One region of the Pantoea sp. SGAir0430 genome, then DNA from elsewhere that is predicted to be linked to it. Evidence: predicted binding sites of a transcription regulator. Region 1 holds the regulator's gene; each other region holds the start of a gene.
The links. Region 1 encodes LexA, which represses DNA repair genes until DNA is damaged. Its sites were predicted from a motif close to TNCTGTATGTACATACAGNA; they were not measured.

Region 1 (3,751 bases):
TACGCATTTCGCGGCCGCGCGTCGCGCCAATGAACATGCCGTCCAGCAGATAACACCAGACGCCGACCAGCGGTAAAATCACCTGCCAAAGCAGAAAGCGATCGGCCATCTCACGCAGCGGCTGCAGCGAGGTAAGCAATGCAACAATGTACGGCCCGCTGAGCGCATAAATAAGCGCAAACAGCAGCGCAACGATACCCGCCTGGCGACAGGCGGCATGCCAGATCAGCAGCAGCCGGCTGCGATCTTTTGCCCCTACCGCTTCACCCGAGCAGGCTTCCACCGCGTAAGCAAAGCCGTCCAGCGCATAGGCAGTAAACGTCAGGAACATCAACAGCACCGCATTGACCGCAACCACATCCGGTCCGATGCGTGCACCCAGCAGGGTCAGTGAGGCAAAGCAAATCTGCAGCATGAGCGAGCGCAGCATGATGTCGCGATTAAGGCGAAATAACCGCGCCGCGTCACCGCGCCAGCTGTTTTTCAGCAGTTTGAAATCGATGCCGCGCAGTTTCAGTACGCGCGCCACCATCCATAATCCCACTGCCAGCGTCACGTATTCGGCCAGCGCCGTGGCGGCGGCGGCACCGGCAACGCCCCAGTGCAATTTCAGCACCAGCAGCAGATCGAGCAGGATGTTGACCAGGTTTCCGACAATCAGCAGAACCATCGGCGCACGCGCATACTGCACGCCCAGCAGCCAGCCGAGAATCACCAGGTTAGCCAGCGTAGCCGGTGCGCTCAGCCAGCGGATTTCAATGAAGATCTGCGCCTGCTGCTGGACTTCCGCGCTGCCGCCCATCAGCGTTGCCGCCAGGCTACTGGCAGGAGAACGCAGCAGCGCCAGCAGCAACCCGGCGGCCAGAGCGATCAGCAGCGGCTGCATCAGTGCGCGCGCCAGTGCCTGTTTATCGCCGGCCCCGAACGCCTGCGCGGTTAAACCGGTGGTGCTCATACGCAGAAACAGCAGCAGCATAAAGATGAAGCTGGTTGCCGTGGTGCCTACGGCCACGCCGCCGAGGTAGATCGGGCTATCAAGATGGCCAATCACGGCGGTATCGACCACGCCGAGCAGCGGCACAGTGATATTGGAGAGGATCATTGGCAACGCCAGTCGCCACAGCGTTTTATCAGAAGAGGAAAATAGCTGCATCAGCCCCATCCCGAGGGTTACGGTAGTCGGCCTGAGCGAGCGCCTTACGGGCCGGGAACAAAAGTATGATTAAAGCAGACTGCGGCCAGCGCGCGAGCGCCGCCGCAGCGGGGGAGATCAACCGGGTTTCAGAGCCACTCGCCGTTGCGCACGATGCCAACGGCCAGCCCTTCCACGGTCAGCGACTGTTCACGGGTATCCACGACAATCGGCTGGAAATCATTGTTTTCCGGCAGCAGCTGGACAATCGCGCCCTGCTTCTTCCAGCGTTTCACCGTGACTTCATCATCAATACGCGCAACCACCACCTGGCCATTGCGCACTTCCTGTGTTTTATGCACCGCGAGCAGATCACCGTCCATAATGCCGATATCTTTCATCGACATACCGCTGACGCGCAGCAGGAAATCGGCAGAGGGTTTGAACAGGTTGGCGTCAACCTGATAGTGGGCTTCGATATGTTCCTGCGCCAGCAGCGGTTCACCGGCGGCGACGCGACCGATCAGTGGCAGCCCTTCACTCGCCTCTTCTTCCATCAGCAGGCGGATACCGCGCGATGCACCGGAGACGATTTCAATGACACCTTTACGCGCCAGCGCTTTCAGGTGCTCTTCAGCAGCGTTAGGCGAGCGGAAGCCCAGTTGCGAAGCAATTTCAGCACGCGTTGGCGGCATGCCGGTCTGATTAATATGGTCGCGAATCAGGTCATAGACCTGTTGCTGCCTGCTGGTTAACGCTTTCATCCCGCCCCCTGGTTGTTTATACAGTCGCTGTGAGTATATACAGGTATTGGCGAAATGAAAACCGAAACAGAGGGAAAAATCAGCGGCTTGATGAATGTGGAATGTTTATCGCAAATGCGACCAAAGCAGCGCGATCCAGACAAACAGAGCCAGTAAGATAGCCAGCAGTACCGCCGCCGAGCCCATGTCTTTGGCGCGTCCCGCCAGCGGATGGCGTTCCTGACCAATACGGTCCACCACGGCTTCGATGGCACTATTAAGGATCTCAACAATGACTACCAGCACCACCGAGCCAATCAGCAACACACGCGTGATGATATCGACATCCAGCCAGCAGGCGATGGCAACCGCGACCAGTGCGGCAATCGCCTCCTGGCGAAAAGCGGCTTCATGCTGCCAGGCAGCGCGCAGCCCCTGCCAGGAATAACCGGCGGCTTTAATGATTCTCAGGAAACCGGTGACGTTATTTGCCATGTTGTGGAACCCTTAACTGTTTTTGACGTCAATGTCTGGGCGCGCGAGGTGGCACAGCCACAGATCTTCGCCGCACTTTCTGGTATGCTTGCCGCGCTTTGCTAACAAGAGGCTTCAAGTTGTCTATGTCAGGTTGGCGTAAACTCTATTACAAATTGTTGAATTTACCACTCTCTATTTTGGTAAAAAGTAAGGTCATTCCGACCGATCCGATCTCGGAACACGGTATCGATCCGACCCGTCCGGTGATGTATGTTTTGCCTTATGATTCAAAGGCGGACCTGCTCACGCTACGCGCACAGTGCCTGAAGCACGATCTGCCGGATCCGCTGGCGCCGCTGGAGATTGACGGCACCCTGCTGCCGCGCCACGTATTTATTCACGATGGGCCGCGCGTCTTCCCCTATTTCGTGGCGAACCCGGAGTCGGTCAAGCTTTTCCATGACTACCTCGATCTGCACCGCAATAATGCGGCGCTGGACGTACAGATGCTGCCGGTTTCCGTGATGTTTGGCCGTGCGCCAGGCCGTGAAATTCAGGGCGAACCGACGCCACATCTGCGTATTCTTAACGGTATACAGAAGTTCTTTGCCATCCTGTGGCACGGTCGCGACAGCTTTGTCCGCTTCTCGCCCACGGTTTCACTGCGTCAGATGGCCACCGAACACGGTACCGATCAGTCGATCGCGCAGAAGCTGGCACGTGTCGCACGCATTCATTTTGCCCGCCAGCGGCTGGCAGCCGTCGGCCCGCGTCTGCCGGCACGCCAGGATCTGTTCAACAAGCTGCTGCAATCCAAAGCGATTGAGAAAGCGGTTGAAGACGAAGCGCGCAGCAAGAAGATTTCGCATGAAAAAGCGCAGCAGAATGCCATCGAAATGATGGAAGAAGTGGCGGCGGATTTCTCGTACGAAGCGATCCGCGTGACTGACCGTGTGATGGGCTGGCTGTGGAGTCGGCTCTATCAGGGCATTAACGTGCACGGCGGCGAACGCGTGCGCCAGCTGGCGCAGGATGGTCACGAAATTGTTTACGTGCCCTGCCACCGCAGCCACATGGATTATCTGCTGCTGTCCTACGTGCTCTATCATCAGGGCCTGGTGCCGCCGCACATTGCTGCCGGTATCAATCTCAACTTCTGGCCAGCCGGACCGATTTTCCGTCGCCTCGGTGCCTTCTTTATTCGTCGTACCTTCAAAGGCAACAAGCTCTACTCCACGGTGTTCCGCGAGTATCTGGGCGAGCTGTTCAGCCGCGGCTATTCAGTTGAGTATTTTGTTGAAGGCGGGCGCTCACGTACTGGCCGTCTGCTCGACCCGAAAACCGGCACGCTGTCGATGACGTTACAGGCGCTGCTGCGCGGCGGCAGCCGTCCTATCAC
Region 2 (3,751 bases), 1.3 Mb from region 1:
AAACTGGCAGTAGTACTGATCGTAATCGTTTTGATTGAGGGGGAATGAGGCATAGGTAATGCCGTCTTGTTCGATCTGGGTAAGTTCCTCATCTTCTTCACCGGAAAACTCACTGATCTCTCCGTTCCAGCCAAACCACAATCCTCCGGTGGTCTGCAGCGCATCCAGAATGCCGACGGCGAGACCGCCTGCGTTGGTTTTGCTTCCATCAGGAATAGCGATACGGTTAGATACGACGACTAAACGACTCATAACCTAAACTCCTTACCGACGTTGTCATGTTCTAGTTGTAATAATAGTTGTTCCAGCCAGTGCCAGACCGCTGCCACATCGGGCAGACGATAGCGCGCCTGGCTTGGACCTTCACCGACCTTGACCGAGATGCCGTGCATGGCATTGACTGCAAGAAAGCCTTTCTCATCGGTCAGATCGTCGCCCACAAATACCGGAATGCGACCGGTAAATGGCGCTTCCTGCATAAATTCGCGTACCGCAGCACCTTTATCGATGCCCTGCGGTTTCAGTTCCACCACACATTTACCTGGCTGCAGCGCCAGCGCCGGAAAGCGGGTTACCGCCTCTTCGGCCAGCTGCATGATGGCGTTTTCATATTCTGGCGCGTTGCGGTAGTGCAGCGCAAAGGCCATGCCTTTCACTTCCAGCAGCGTACCGGGCCACTGGTCAAGCGTCTGCTGCAGTTCAACCTGCAGCGTTTGCGCCACCTCATCGGGCAGCGACTGACGATGCAGATGTCCGCTGGCATCGCGGCGCTCAGCGCCGTGCACGCCCGCTGCCGGGGCTTCCAGCGGCGCGACCAGCTCATCCAGCTGGCTGATCGGACGGCCGGAAACCAGCGCCAGCGCGCCGTGACTTAAATTAGAAATTTGTTGCAGATGCTGGCGCACCGATGCGGGGATGGAAACCGACTCGGGCTGCGACTGAAGCGCGGCCAGCGTGCCGTCAACATCAAAAAAGAAGGCGTAAAGTCCGCCACTTAGCGACGGCAGGGTGCTGTTCTCATTAACCGCAGGGGTCACGTCTCCTCCTGTATCTGAACGTAAACGGGCAGTCTGTTCGCAGGCAGGCAGGAAGTGAGGAGGTTTTTCCGTAAACACGGGAATCGAAAGGGTAACGCTCCAGAACTAAACGAAATTTTCATCAACACTGCAACCGCACTACGAACATCGGCAACATTAAGTGTAGACAACAATTGAAGTTTCGCCAGACGGGCGCACAGAGTGCTTAGCGAAGAGTGCACTTTTCAGCGGTTTGCGCGGCAAAAAACTGAATTCTGCTGTTTTTCATACGCTTCGCTTTTTTTACCGCGGGCAGACTTGATCATAGCAAAAACCGCCTGATACTGTATATAAAAACAGTATCTATGGAATATTCGCTATGACGCGTTTCTTTTTGCCACAGCTTTCACCGCCTTCGCGCTCCCGCCCGCTATTCCTTGACGCGGTGCACGGCGGTTTCCCCTCGCCCGCTCAGGACTACATTGAGCGCCAGATTGATCTCAATGAGCTGCTGGTGACTCGCCCGAGCGCCACCTATTTTGTGCGTGTCGAAGGCGACTCGATGCGCGATGCCAATATCCGCGAAGGCGACCTGCTGGTGGTCGACAGCTCACTCAATGCCCGGCACGACGACATCGTGATCGCCGCCATTAACGGCGAGTTCACCGTCAAGCGGCTGCAGACACATCCCTGCGTACAGCTGATGCCGATGAATCCGCGCTATCAGCCCATCCGGCTGCGTGAAGAGGAGGAGCTGGAAATTTTTGGCGTGGTGACGTTTATTATTTACGCCGCACGCGTCCAGCGTTAGCGCATCGTTTCGGCGCGGATCATCTCAATCAGCCGGCGTAAACCCGGGTGCAGCTGGCGACGGTCGGGGTAATACATCACCAGCGGTTCATCTTCGCTGCACCAGTCCGTCAGCACGCGCACCAACTGCCCGCTCGCCAGCTGCGCCTGTACGTAGCGCTCCGGGCAGTAGCCGAGACCGTAACCGCCGGCGACCGCATCAATAATCATGTCGCTCTCATTGAGCGTCAGCGTGCCCGGCACATCGACCTCATACGCCACCTTGCCCTGCGCCAGCGGCCACTTATACAGCGTGCCATTGCCAAGGCGCATGCGAATACAGCGATGGTTGCGCAGATCGTCCGGATGCTGCAGCGGCGGCGCGTCGCGCAGGTAATCGGGTGACGCCACCACGATCCAGCGCAGTTTGGGCGTCAGCGGCATGGCGATCATATCTTTCGGTACGCTGGCGCCGTAGCGAATCCCGGCGTCATAGCCGCTGCCGATGATATCCACCAGATTGTTATCCACCGTAATTTCCAGACTGAGCTCCGGATAGGTCGCCATAAAGCGCGCCAGGATCGGCCGAAACAGCAGCTGCCCGGCATCACGCGGGATGTTCAGCCGCAGACGGCCGCTGGGTGATTCGCGGTACAGGTGCAGATCGTTCAGCGCCAGCTCAATCTGCGCAAAGCCGGTTTCCAGATGGCGCAAAAAAGCGGCACCGGCGTCCGTCGGCACCACCGCCCGGCTGGTGCGGTTGAGCAGGCGTACGCCAAGACGCGCTTCAAGACTGCGCAACGTGTGGCTGATGGCCGACGTGGTGACCCCCAGTTCCAGCGCGGCGAGGCGGAAGCTCTTGCGCCGGCAAATCAGCAGAAAAACATTCAGATCGGCCAGTTCATTACGTTGCAGGGCGGGCATTTTCGTGTCTCCTGACTCATTGCCTCGTTGAATCTTATTCAACTTTAGATGAGCTATCATAGCGAAGCTGCCGTACCGGACGCTATGCACGCGTGGCACGGCAGGCAAAACGTCACTTTTTACCCTGAGTTCATCATGCTGCCCGAAGACCGAAAAGACGCTATTTATCGCTACCTGTTTGCGAAACGATCGGCCACCATTCACGAACTGGCCACGCTGATGGCGGTGTCGGCGATGACCATCCGCCGCGATATTAAATTCCTGCAGGACGCCGGCCTGGTGGTCGGCATACACGGCGGTGCCAGGTTGCCTGCCGTGGTCCATCAGGCATTGCCGTATGTGGAGAAGGCACAGCTGAACGTGCACGCCAAACAAAGCCTTGGCCGTTATGCTGCGTCACTGGTAGAGGATGGCCAGGTGGTCTACCTCGATGCCGGTACCACCAGCTATGAAATTGCGCGTGCGTTAGGCGATCAGGCAAGTCTCACCGTGCTGACTAACGACTTTACGATTGCCGCCTGGCTGATGCGTCACAGCCACATCACGCTATTTCATACGGGTGGCAAAGTCGATAAACGGCATATTGCCAGCGTGGGTGCCATGGCGGCGACCGCCCTTGCCGCGTTCAATATTGATCTTGCCTTCCTCAGCGCCAGCGCGTGGGATGTCACGCACGGCCTCTCGACACCCGACGAAGACACCTTGCTGGTGAATCAGGCGGTGCTGGCCGCCTCAGCGCAGCGTTATCTGGTGGCTGACAGCAGCAAATATGGTCGTTACAGCGTGTATTCCGTGTGTAAGCTGCAGCAGCTGGACGGCGTGATCACCGATGACGATTGCCTCTGTGCTGCCGTTGAGGAGATGAAACAGCGTGGTATTCGTCTGCACCGGGTAAATCGCCGCGGCTGAGCGGCTCTCTGCGCATCCCGGTAAAGGCCATTAATTAAAAAGGAGGCGCGAACGCCTCCGGTGGCTACAGGGAAATCACATCGACTATCTCTCGCAGGGCACGGTTTACGGCG
Region 3 (3,751 bases), 1.3 Mb from region 1:
AAGTAACCGGCCACGGCAATGATCACCGGCAGAATATACAGCGGAAAAATCTGCAGCAAAATGGTGTGGCGCGGCACATGGATTTTCTCTTCCAGCTGCGCCCGCGTGCGCCCTTCGCTGCCCTTCGCCTGTTCCAGGATCATCTGGTCTTCAATGCCTTCTTTGATATGGCGCGCCTGACGCCACATGCGTGCGCCCGAGGCCTGCAAAGCGATGCCCACGAATATCAGGATATAGATCAGCCAGAAGCCAATATTGGCCCCGCCGTTAAATTCCGGCACCGGCGAATTGTTCCAGAACACATTGAGAAACGGCGTGTTGAACTTAATCATATCTACCATCACATGCACGAAGTCGAGCATCACGGCGTCAATGCCGGGCTGCTTTTCGCTGTGTTTAAACATGAAGCCTAAGATGGAGATAAGGGTGGATAACAGCGCCGGGATAAAAATCACCCAGCCAGCCACTCGCTTGAGGATGGCGATGCGGCCAGCCTGTTGATACGTCATGGTGTCTTCCCTTCACAAACAGTAGTTTTGCCCTAAGTCTACCTGCACTACAGCAAATTTTCCTGAAAAATGCGTAACCTGCCGTAAGTCGGTTTTCGCCGCCGCCCATGTTAAGGTAGGGCAAACTGTCAATGGAGCTGTTGTATGACCTATCGTCGCCCTGTGCTGGCCGCTATTTTTGATATGGATGGCTTACTGATTGATTCTGAACCGCTATGGGATCGCGCCGAGCTGGAGGTGTTTGCCAGCCTGAATGTGGATATTAGCCGCCGCCACGAGCTGCCGGATACGCTCGGCCTGCGCATCGATCAAACCGTGCGCATGTGGTACGAAGCGCTGCCGTGGAACGGGCCGGATCAGGCCGAAGTCACTCAGCGCATTATTGCCCGCGCGCTGGCGCTGGTCGAAGAGACCCGGCCGCTGTTGCCCGGCGTTGAGCAGGCGCTGCAGCTGTGTCAGCAACAGGGACTGGCGATTGCGCTGGCCTCGGCGTCTCCGCTGGCGATGCTGGAACGCGTGCTGGAGATGTTCAATTTACGTCACTACTTTAGCGCCCTCGCCTCGGCTGAAGCGCTGCCTTACAGCAAACCGCACCCGCAGGTGTATCTGGATGCTGCGGCAAAGCTGGGGGTTGATCCGCTCAACTGCGTGGCGCTGGAAGACTCGTTCAACGGCATGATCGCCAGTAAAGCCGCGCGCATGCGTTCCATTGTGGTGCCTGCCGCCGAACATCGCCACGATGCGCGCTGGGCACTGGCCAATGTGCAACTGGAAAACCTGACGCAGCTGCAGGCGGAACATCTGTTTAACTGATCGCTGTGCATCGCGCGTTACGCCTGGCTGATGGTTCGCCCGGTTGCCAGGCGCAAAAGTAAGCCAGACCGTTAATTTCCCGCGCTTTTTTTAGGCGCGGGCCAGTAAAAAATTCACTCTTCGTTACAGCGTCACCGTTCTCATTTACTGGATAAATCCCTATACTGGATGCATCGACAGTTTTTGCAGCCAGGTTCCATCATGACGGCCGAAGGCCATATCATTTTTGCCATCGCCAGTGCGATATTTGCCAAACGCGCCGAACTGACGCCGGTGATGGCCAGTGCCGACTGGTGGCATCTGGTGCCGGCTGCGCTGCTGACCTGCCTGCTGCCGGATATCGATCACCCTAAATCAGTGCTGGGCCAGCGGCTAAAGTGGCTGTCGCAGCCGATAGCCCGCGCTTTTGGCCATCGCGGCTTTACCCATAGCCTGCTGGCGGTGGCGGTCAGCCTGTGGCTGTTTCAGATTAACGTGCCGGCCGACTGGTTCCTGCCAGCGGATGTCCTGCAGGGCATGACGCTCGGCTATCTGAGCCACATTGTCGCCGATATGCTGACGCCCGCCGGCGTGCCGCTGCTGTGGCCGTGCCGCTGGCGCTTTCGCCTGCCTATCCTCAACAGCCAGCAAGGCAACCAGCTGGAGCGCGTGCTGTGCCTCGCACTCGTAGGTTATGCGCTGTGGTTCCCGCCCGGTATGCCGTCGTTTGGCGCTAACGGCTGGCCGGAGCAGCTGTTCAATAATCTGCAGAACGGCATTGGCCGGCTGGTGAACGGCAGTACGCGCTGAAGTGTTTTTCCTTCTGCCAGCGATTGCTTAAATAATCGCCTTAAATTCCATTTAGTTATAACCAAGACGATTTAGATATATTGTTCCCGCAGGACCAACTGGTACCATGCCGCGACAGTTACAGAGGATCCCTCTGCTATTTTCGGTTACGCGGCGCGATCGCGTGGCGACCTTCAGGAGTTAACAATGAATATTCCTCTGATCATCAATATCGTGGCATTTGTCGCGCTGCTGATTGCGTTAAACCGCGTCGGCAACCAGAGCTGGAGCCTGTCGAAGCGCGTGCTGACCGGCCTGGTGCTGGGGGTGATCTTTGGCCTGGCACTGCAGGCCATTTATGGCGAAAACAGCCCGGTGGTGAAAGAGTCGATTGGCTGGTTCAACATCGTCGGCAACGGCTATGTTCAGCTGCTGCAGATGATTGTCATGCCACTGGTATTTGCCTCAATCCTCAGTGCGGTGGCGCGGCTGCATAACGCCTCGTCGCTGGGCAAAATCAGCGTGCTGACCATCGGCGTGCTGCTGTTTACCACCGCCATTTCCGCACTGGTGGGCGTGCTGGTGACCGGCCTGTTCCACCTCAGCGCGGAAGGACTGGTACAGGGCGCGCAGGAAACCGCGCGTCTAAGCGCCATCCAGAGCAACTACGTTGGTAAAGTCGCGGATCTCAGTACGCCGCAGCTGCTGCTCTCCTTTATCCCGAAAAACCCGTTTGCCGATCTGGCCGGTGCCAATCCAACGTCGATCATCAGCGTAGTGATTTTCGCCGCTTTCCTCGGCGTGGCGGCGCTGCAGTTGCTGAAAGATGACAAAGCCAAAGGCGAGCGCGTGCTGGTGGCGATTGATACCCTGCAATCCTGGGTGATGAAGCTGGTCCGTCTGATCATGAAGCTGACGCCGTACGGCGTGCTGGCGCTGATGACCAAAGTGGTTGCCGGTTCCAACCTGCAGGACATCATCAAGCTGGGCGGCTTTGTGGTGGCCTCGTATCTCGGCCTCGCGATCATGTTTGGCGTTCACGCGCTGCTGCTGTCAATCAACGGTATCAACCCGCTGCGCTTCTTCCGTAAAGTCTGGCCGGTGATTACCTTTGCCTTCACCAGCCGTTCCAGTGCCGCCAGTATTCCGCTGAACGTGGAAACACAGACGCGTCGTCTGGGCGTACCGGAATCCATCGCCAGCTTCTCGGCCTCATTTGGCGCGACCATCGGCCAGAACGGCTGTGCCGGCCTCTATCCCACCATGCTGGCGGTGATGGTAGCGCCGACCGTGGGTATCAACCCGTTTGACCCGGTATGGATCGCCACGCTGGTCGGTATTGTCACGCTGAGCTCAGCCGGTGTGGCGGGCGTCGGTGGCGGCGCGACCTTTGCCGCGCTGATCGTCCTGCCGGCGATGGGCCTGCCGGTCACGCTGGTGGCATTGCTGATCTCCATCGAACCGCTGATTGATATGGGCCGTACCGCGCTCAACGTTAACGGCTCGATGACCGCCGGTTCACTGACCAGCCGCTGGCTGGGTATGACCGACAAAAAAGTGCTGGAGAGCGACGAACACGCGGAACTGGCGCACCGCTAATTAACCCGTTTTCCCGTAACGGCAGGCCGCAAAGCCTGCCGTTTTTTTTGCCGTTTTCTGCA
Region 4 (3,751 bases), 1.9 Mb from region 1:
AGCGCAGCTGACAGCGTTGCCCAGCCAGCAACGCCGCCGGCAGCCGCAACGCCAGCCGCGCAACCGGCAGCGCCAGCCAGCGCTGAGCAACCGTTTCATGCGGATGCTCCGGTCGATCTCGATCAGCAGCTGGCAACGCAGGATACGCTGGCGAACGGCTCGGCCAGCGCAGGCGCCTCAGCGGCCGCCACGCCTGGCGTGCGCAACGCGCAGGCCGCCGCACCGGTTGCTGTCCCCGACGCGCCAGTTACTGCTACTGCCGCCAGTGATGCGGTGGCGCAGGATATCAGCGCCGGGGTGAAGGACTTTGTCCAGGCTTTCAGCTTTGTTGAACAGAGCGTGCTGAAGCTGGGCAGCGCCGCAAAGGATGAACTGATTGCGCTGGCGAAGAAGTATCTGTAATTCAGACGGGCAGGGATGCCCTGATCACCCGTTCGGTCGCGTGATCTGCCTTTCCAGTTCCAGCGGATTTCGCTGCCGGCTATTAATCTTTTTAGCGGGCGAGCCGAAGTAGATCGACCACGCTTCGGTATCGCGCGTTATCAGTGAATTGGCGCCTACCGCCGTTCCCTCTGCCAGCCTAAGGCCTGGCATAATAATGGATTGCGAACCGACGATAACATGTCGGCCCAGCACCACTTTCCCCGAGGTGACGCCGGTCAGGTGGGCAGGCACGGTGGGATTGGTCATGAATTCCCCACTGTAGTCATCACTTTTCGAGTAGATTTTTACGCCCTGCGAAAGCCCCGAGAAATCCGCCATTTCCACACCGGCACCCGCCAGTACGGCGCAGTAACCGCCAATATGAATGTAGGAGCCAAGCGTCAGATACCCATCGCCGGCAGCCACGAGGGTCGAGAATCCGTCGATGCGCACGTGATCGCCAAGGGTGATATTGTGCAGGCCAATAATGGTGCAGTTTTTTGCCACCATGACCTGCCTGCCGACGTGTTTAAAGCCGAAACTGTTCAGCTCATGTTCGGTGTAATAACCAGGATTGAAAGGTTCAGTCGACACAGTGCATTCTCCGGATGATCGGGGCTGGGGTGCCATTATAGGTGCGAAGGCAACAGTCTGTAGCGAAAGAAAAGCGCTAAATCTGACGTCAATTCATCGCAATCAGCCACGAATGGAGACTAAGTTAAGATAATTCTGCAGGCGGCTTCGCTATTATCTGCTAACTTTAATTGCTCAGGCGTTATTTTAACTGGCTTTATCAGCAAAAAGGAAAATAGCATGAGTGATACAGAGGCAATCAAAACCAAAACTGACTACCTGCGTGATGTCACCTCACAGCTAAAAGAGATGCGTCACTATGCGCAGACCAACACTGAGACGCTTTCCAGCCACTGGCTGGCCTTTGATGCCGGGGAGTATAAGGATAAAGAGTACGCCACGCGTTTCGATGCGCTGATCAACAAGCAGGGACAGCTGCTGGATGATATCGATCAGGCGATTCAGGATCTGGAAATCGCCATCAATCACAGCGAGCAGGAAAGCTAAACGCGGCAGCTGGTGGCCTAATCGGCCACCAGCCACATCTCGGCTTCATCGAACATCTCTTCAACAATACGCGCAATCGTCGCCTTGTCGTTTTTACTCATATCGGTTTCGATGGCATTACGCTCCATCGGCTTAACCCGCACCTCCAGATCCGGAAAGACGCGCTGCACGCGTTTCTCCAGCTCCTGCAAAATCATTTCGCGCGCGCCCGGTAAACCGGCTACGTTGCGCTTGTCGTAAATCAGCTCCACAAACATCAGGGCATTCCAGTAATCAAAGTGGGAGCGTCATATTACTGTAAATAAAACCAGTGACAAGCGGCATGGCGGCAATTATTTTCATACGGGTGAAACAGCGCGGCGTAAAGATGCAACGACAGGGGAACAAAGCGGGCAAAAGCAGAGGGCCTACGCAAAAAATCGAACCTCTGGAGGTGGAAATCCAGCAACACCTCCAGAGGCGGTGCAATAGCACCTTTCGTTCAAGGACAATCGACGACAGTCGTCGTGAGTATTAAGTTATACAACTTTTCCCATCTTGTACAACTTTTTCCCCGGAAATTTCTCTCCGATCGCCTTTTTATCAGTGCATCGCTTATAACTCGTTCTTAATACAGAACTCTTCCCACGTCATACCTAACGCTTCCGCGTGAGATTTCAGATAGGTTTCAATCGCTTGTGCAGCAACTGCTTTATCCGGTTCCGCCAGCTGGATGGAGAACAGAATGCCGTCGAGCTTCTTCTGACGCAGAAACGCGGCATAGATGCGCTCGGCGTGCCACGCGCGCAGTTCACGCAGGGACATATTGGCGGCGCGCGCATCACTCTCACTCAGTTCATCCAGCGCGGACTGAAAATCAGGGTGGGCGGTGAAAAACAGGCTGCGGGCCAGGGCGTAATACTCTTCAGGGGTTTTCATTCGGGGGTTCCTGCCGGTCAAATTGCGCGTTAGTGTAACCCGCACACGGCGACTTGTCAGGAACCCCGAATGTTTACTGCTGTGCGGCTTGCAGGCGCGTCACGTCCTGCTGATTTTTTTCCAGCGTTTGGTCCACCGTCAGCTTGCCCTGCAGCAGCGCCGCCAGATTCTGCCCGACGGCGTTACCCATCTGATCAAAGCCAGCAATACTGACGTACTGCACACCGGTGTAAGGTACGGTGTTCAATGTCGGTTGATCGACGGTGGCGGATTCAATCGCGCTGCGCACCTGAGCGGCGTAAGGCGCCAGGCGCTGGTAGTTTGGCTGCTGGTAGGTGGAGTTGCGGCTGCCGGGTGGCACCGCTCCCCAGCCGACGGTATCCGCAACCTGCTGAATATACTGCCGCGAGGTCGCCCAGCTGATGAAGTCCACGGCGGCAGCGCGCTGCGGTGAGTTAGCCGGTACCGCAAGCGCCCACGACCACAGCCAGTGCGAGCCGTTGCGCGTAATGCCGCCCGGCGCCGGCGCAAACGCCAGCTTGTCCGCTACCAGCGAAATCTGCGGGTTAATCAGCAGCCCGGCGGCGACGGTACTGTCGATCCACATCGCGCATTTTCCCTGTGCGGTAAGATGCAGGATCTGGCCAAAGCTATTGCTGGCCGTATCCGGCGGACCGTCCTGTTTCACCATCGCCAGATAATCGGTCAATACCTCGCGCCACTCTGGCGAATTCAGCGTCGGCTGCCAGCGATCGTCAAACCACTGCGCACCATAGGCGTTGGCCATGGTGGTGAGCAGGGCCACGTTATCGCCCCAGCCGGGCTGGCCGCGCAGGCACAGGCCATAGATACCGTGCTGAGGATCGGTGAGTTTCGCCGCGAAATTTTTGATGTCGGTCCAGTCGGGATCGTCCGGCATGGTCAGCCCTTTCGCCGCAAACAGATCTTTGCGGTAATAGGTCATGCTGCTTTCCCCGTAAAACGGTAGCGCGTACAGCGTTTGCTGCCAGGACAGTGCTTTGCGCACCGGCGTCAGCAGATCGTCGCTGTCATACTCTGGCGGCAGGTTATTAAGCGGCGCCAGCCAGCCTTTTTTACCCCACAGCGGCGCTTCATAGGTACCCACGGTAATCACATCAAATTTTGCGTCACCGCTGTTCATGGCTGCCAGCACCGCCTGGCGCAGGGCGCCATCATCCATCACGTGCCACTGCAGTTTCACGTCCGGATGCTGCTGTTCGTAACGGCTCGACAGCTGCTGCATGATAGTCATGTCACCATTGGCAATGGTGGCGATATTGAGCGTGGTGGCGGCCTGGCTGAGCAGCGG

Region 2: umuD (translesion error-prone DNA polymerase V autoproteolytic subunit) is a predicted target of LexA. The motif match lies at 1,359-1,378, and genes of this name have one in related genera.
Region 3: E7738_RS06105 (metal-dependent hydrolase) is a predicted target of LexA. The motif match lies at 1,485-1,504, and genes of this name have one in related genera.
Region 4: E7738_RS03290 (DinI-like family protein) is a predicted target of LexA. The motif match lies at 1,797-1,816, and genes of this name have one in related genera.

The regions. Positions count from the first base shown of each region.
Region 1 is NZ_CP039427.1:2,583,612-2,587,362, forward strand. Features, by position in the region: gene dinF (MATE family efflux transporter DinF) at 1-1,153, opposite strand, end outside; gene lexA (transcriptional repressor LexA) at 1,282-1,896, opposite strand; gene E7738_RS12340 (diacylglycerol kinase) at 2,002-2,370, opposite strand; gene plsB (glycerol-3-phosphate 1-O-acyltransferase PlsB) at 2,496-3,751, shown strand, end outside.
Region 2 is NZ_CP039427.1:1,306,046-1,309,796, forward strand. Features, by position in the region: gene otsA (alpha,alpha-trehalose-phosphate synthase) at 1-252, opposite strand, end outside; gene otsB (trehalose-phosphatase) at 249-1,037, opposite strand; gene umuD (translesion error-prone DNA polymerase V autoproteolytic subunit) at 1,396-1,827, shown strand; gene E7738_RS06260 (LysR family transcriptional regulator) at 1,824-2,729, opposite strand; gene E7738_RS06265 (DeoR/GlpR family DNA-binding transcription regulator) at 2,865-3,638, shown strand; gene E7738_RS06270 (cupin domain-containing protein) at 3,744-3,751, opposite strand, start outside.
Region 3 is NZ_CP039427.1:1,271,046-1,274,796, forward strand. Features, by position in the region: gene E7738_RS06095 (YniB family protein) at 1-509, opposite strand, end outside; gene hxpB (hexitol phosphatase HxpB) at 654-1,322, shown strand; gene E7738_RS06105 (metal-dependent hydrolase) at 1,524-2,111, shown strand; gene E7738_RS06110 (L-cystine transporter) at 2,298-3,689, shown strand.
Region 4 is NZ_CP039427.1:676,182-679,932, forward strand. Features, by position in the region: gene E7738_RS03275 (hypothetical protein) at 1-402, shown strand, start outside; gene E7738_RS03280 (acyltransferase) at 427-1,017, opposite strand; gene E7738_RS03285 (hypothetical protein) at 1,237-1,503, shown strand; gene E7738_RS03290 (DinI-like family protein) at 1,521-1,760, opposite strand; gene E7738_RS03295 (DUF6388 family protein) at 2,098-2,421, opposite strand; gene E7738_RS03300 (ABC transporter substrate-binding protein) at 2,495-3,751, opposite strand, start outside.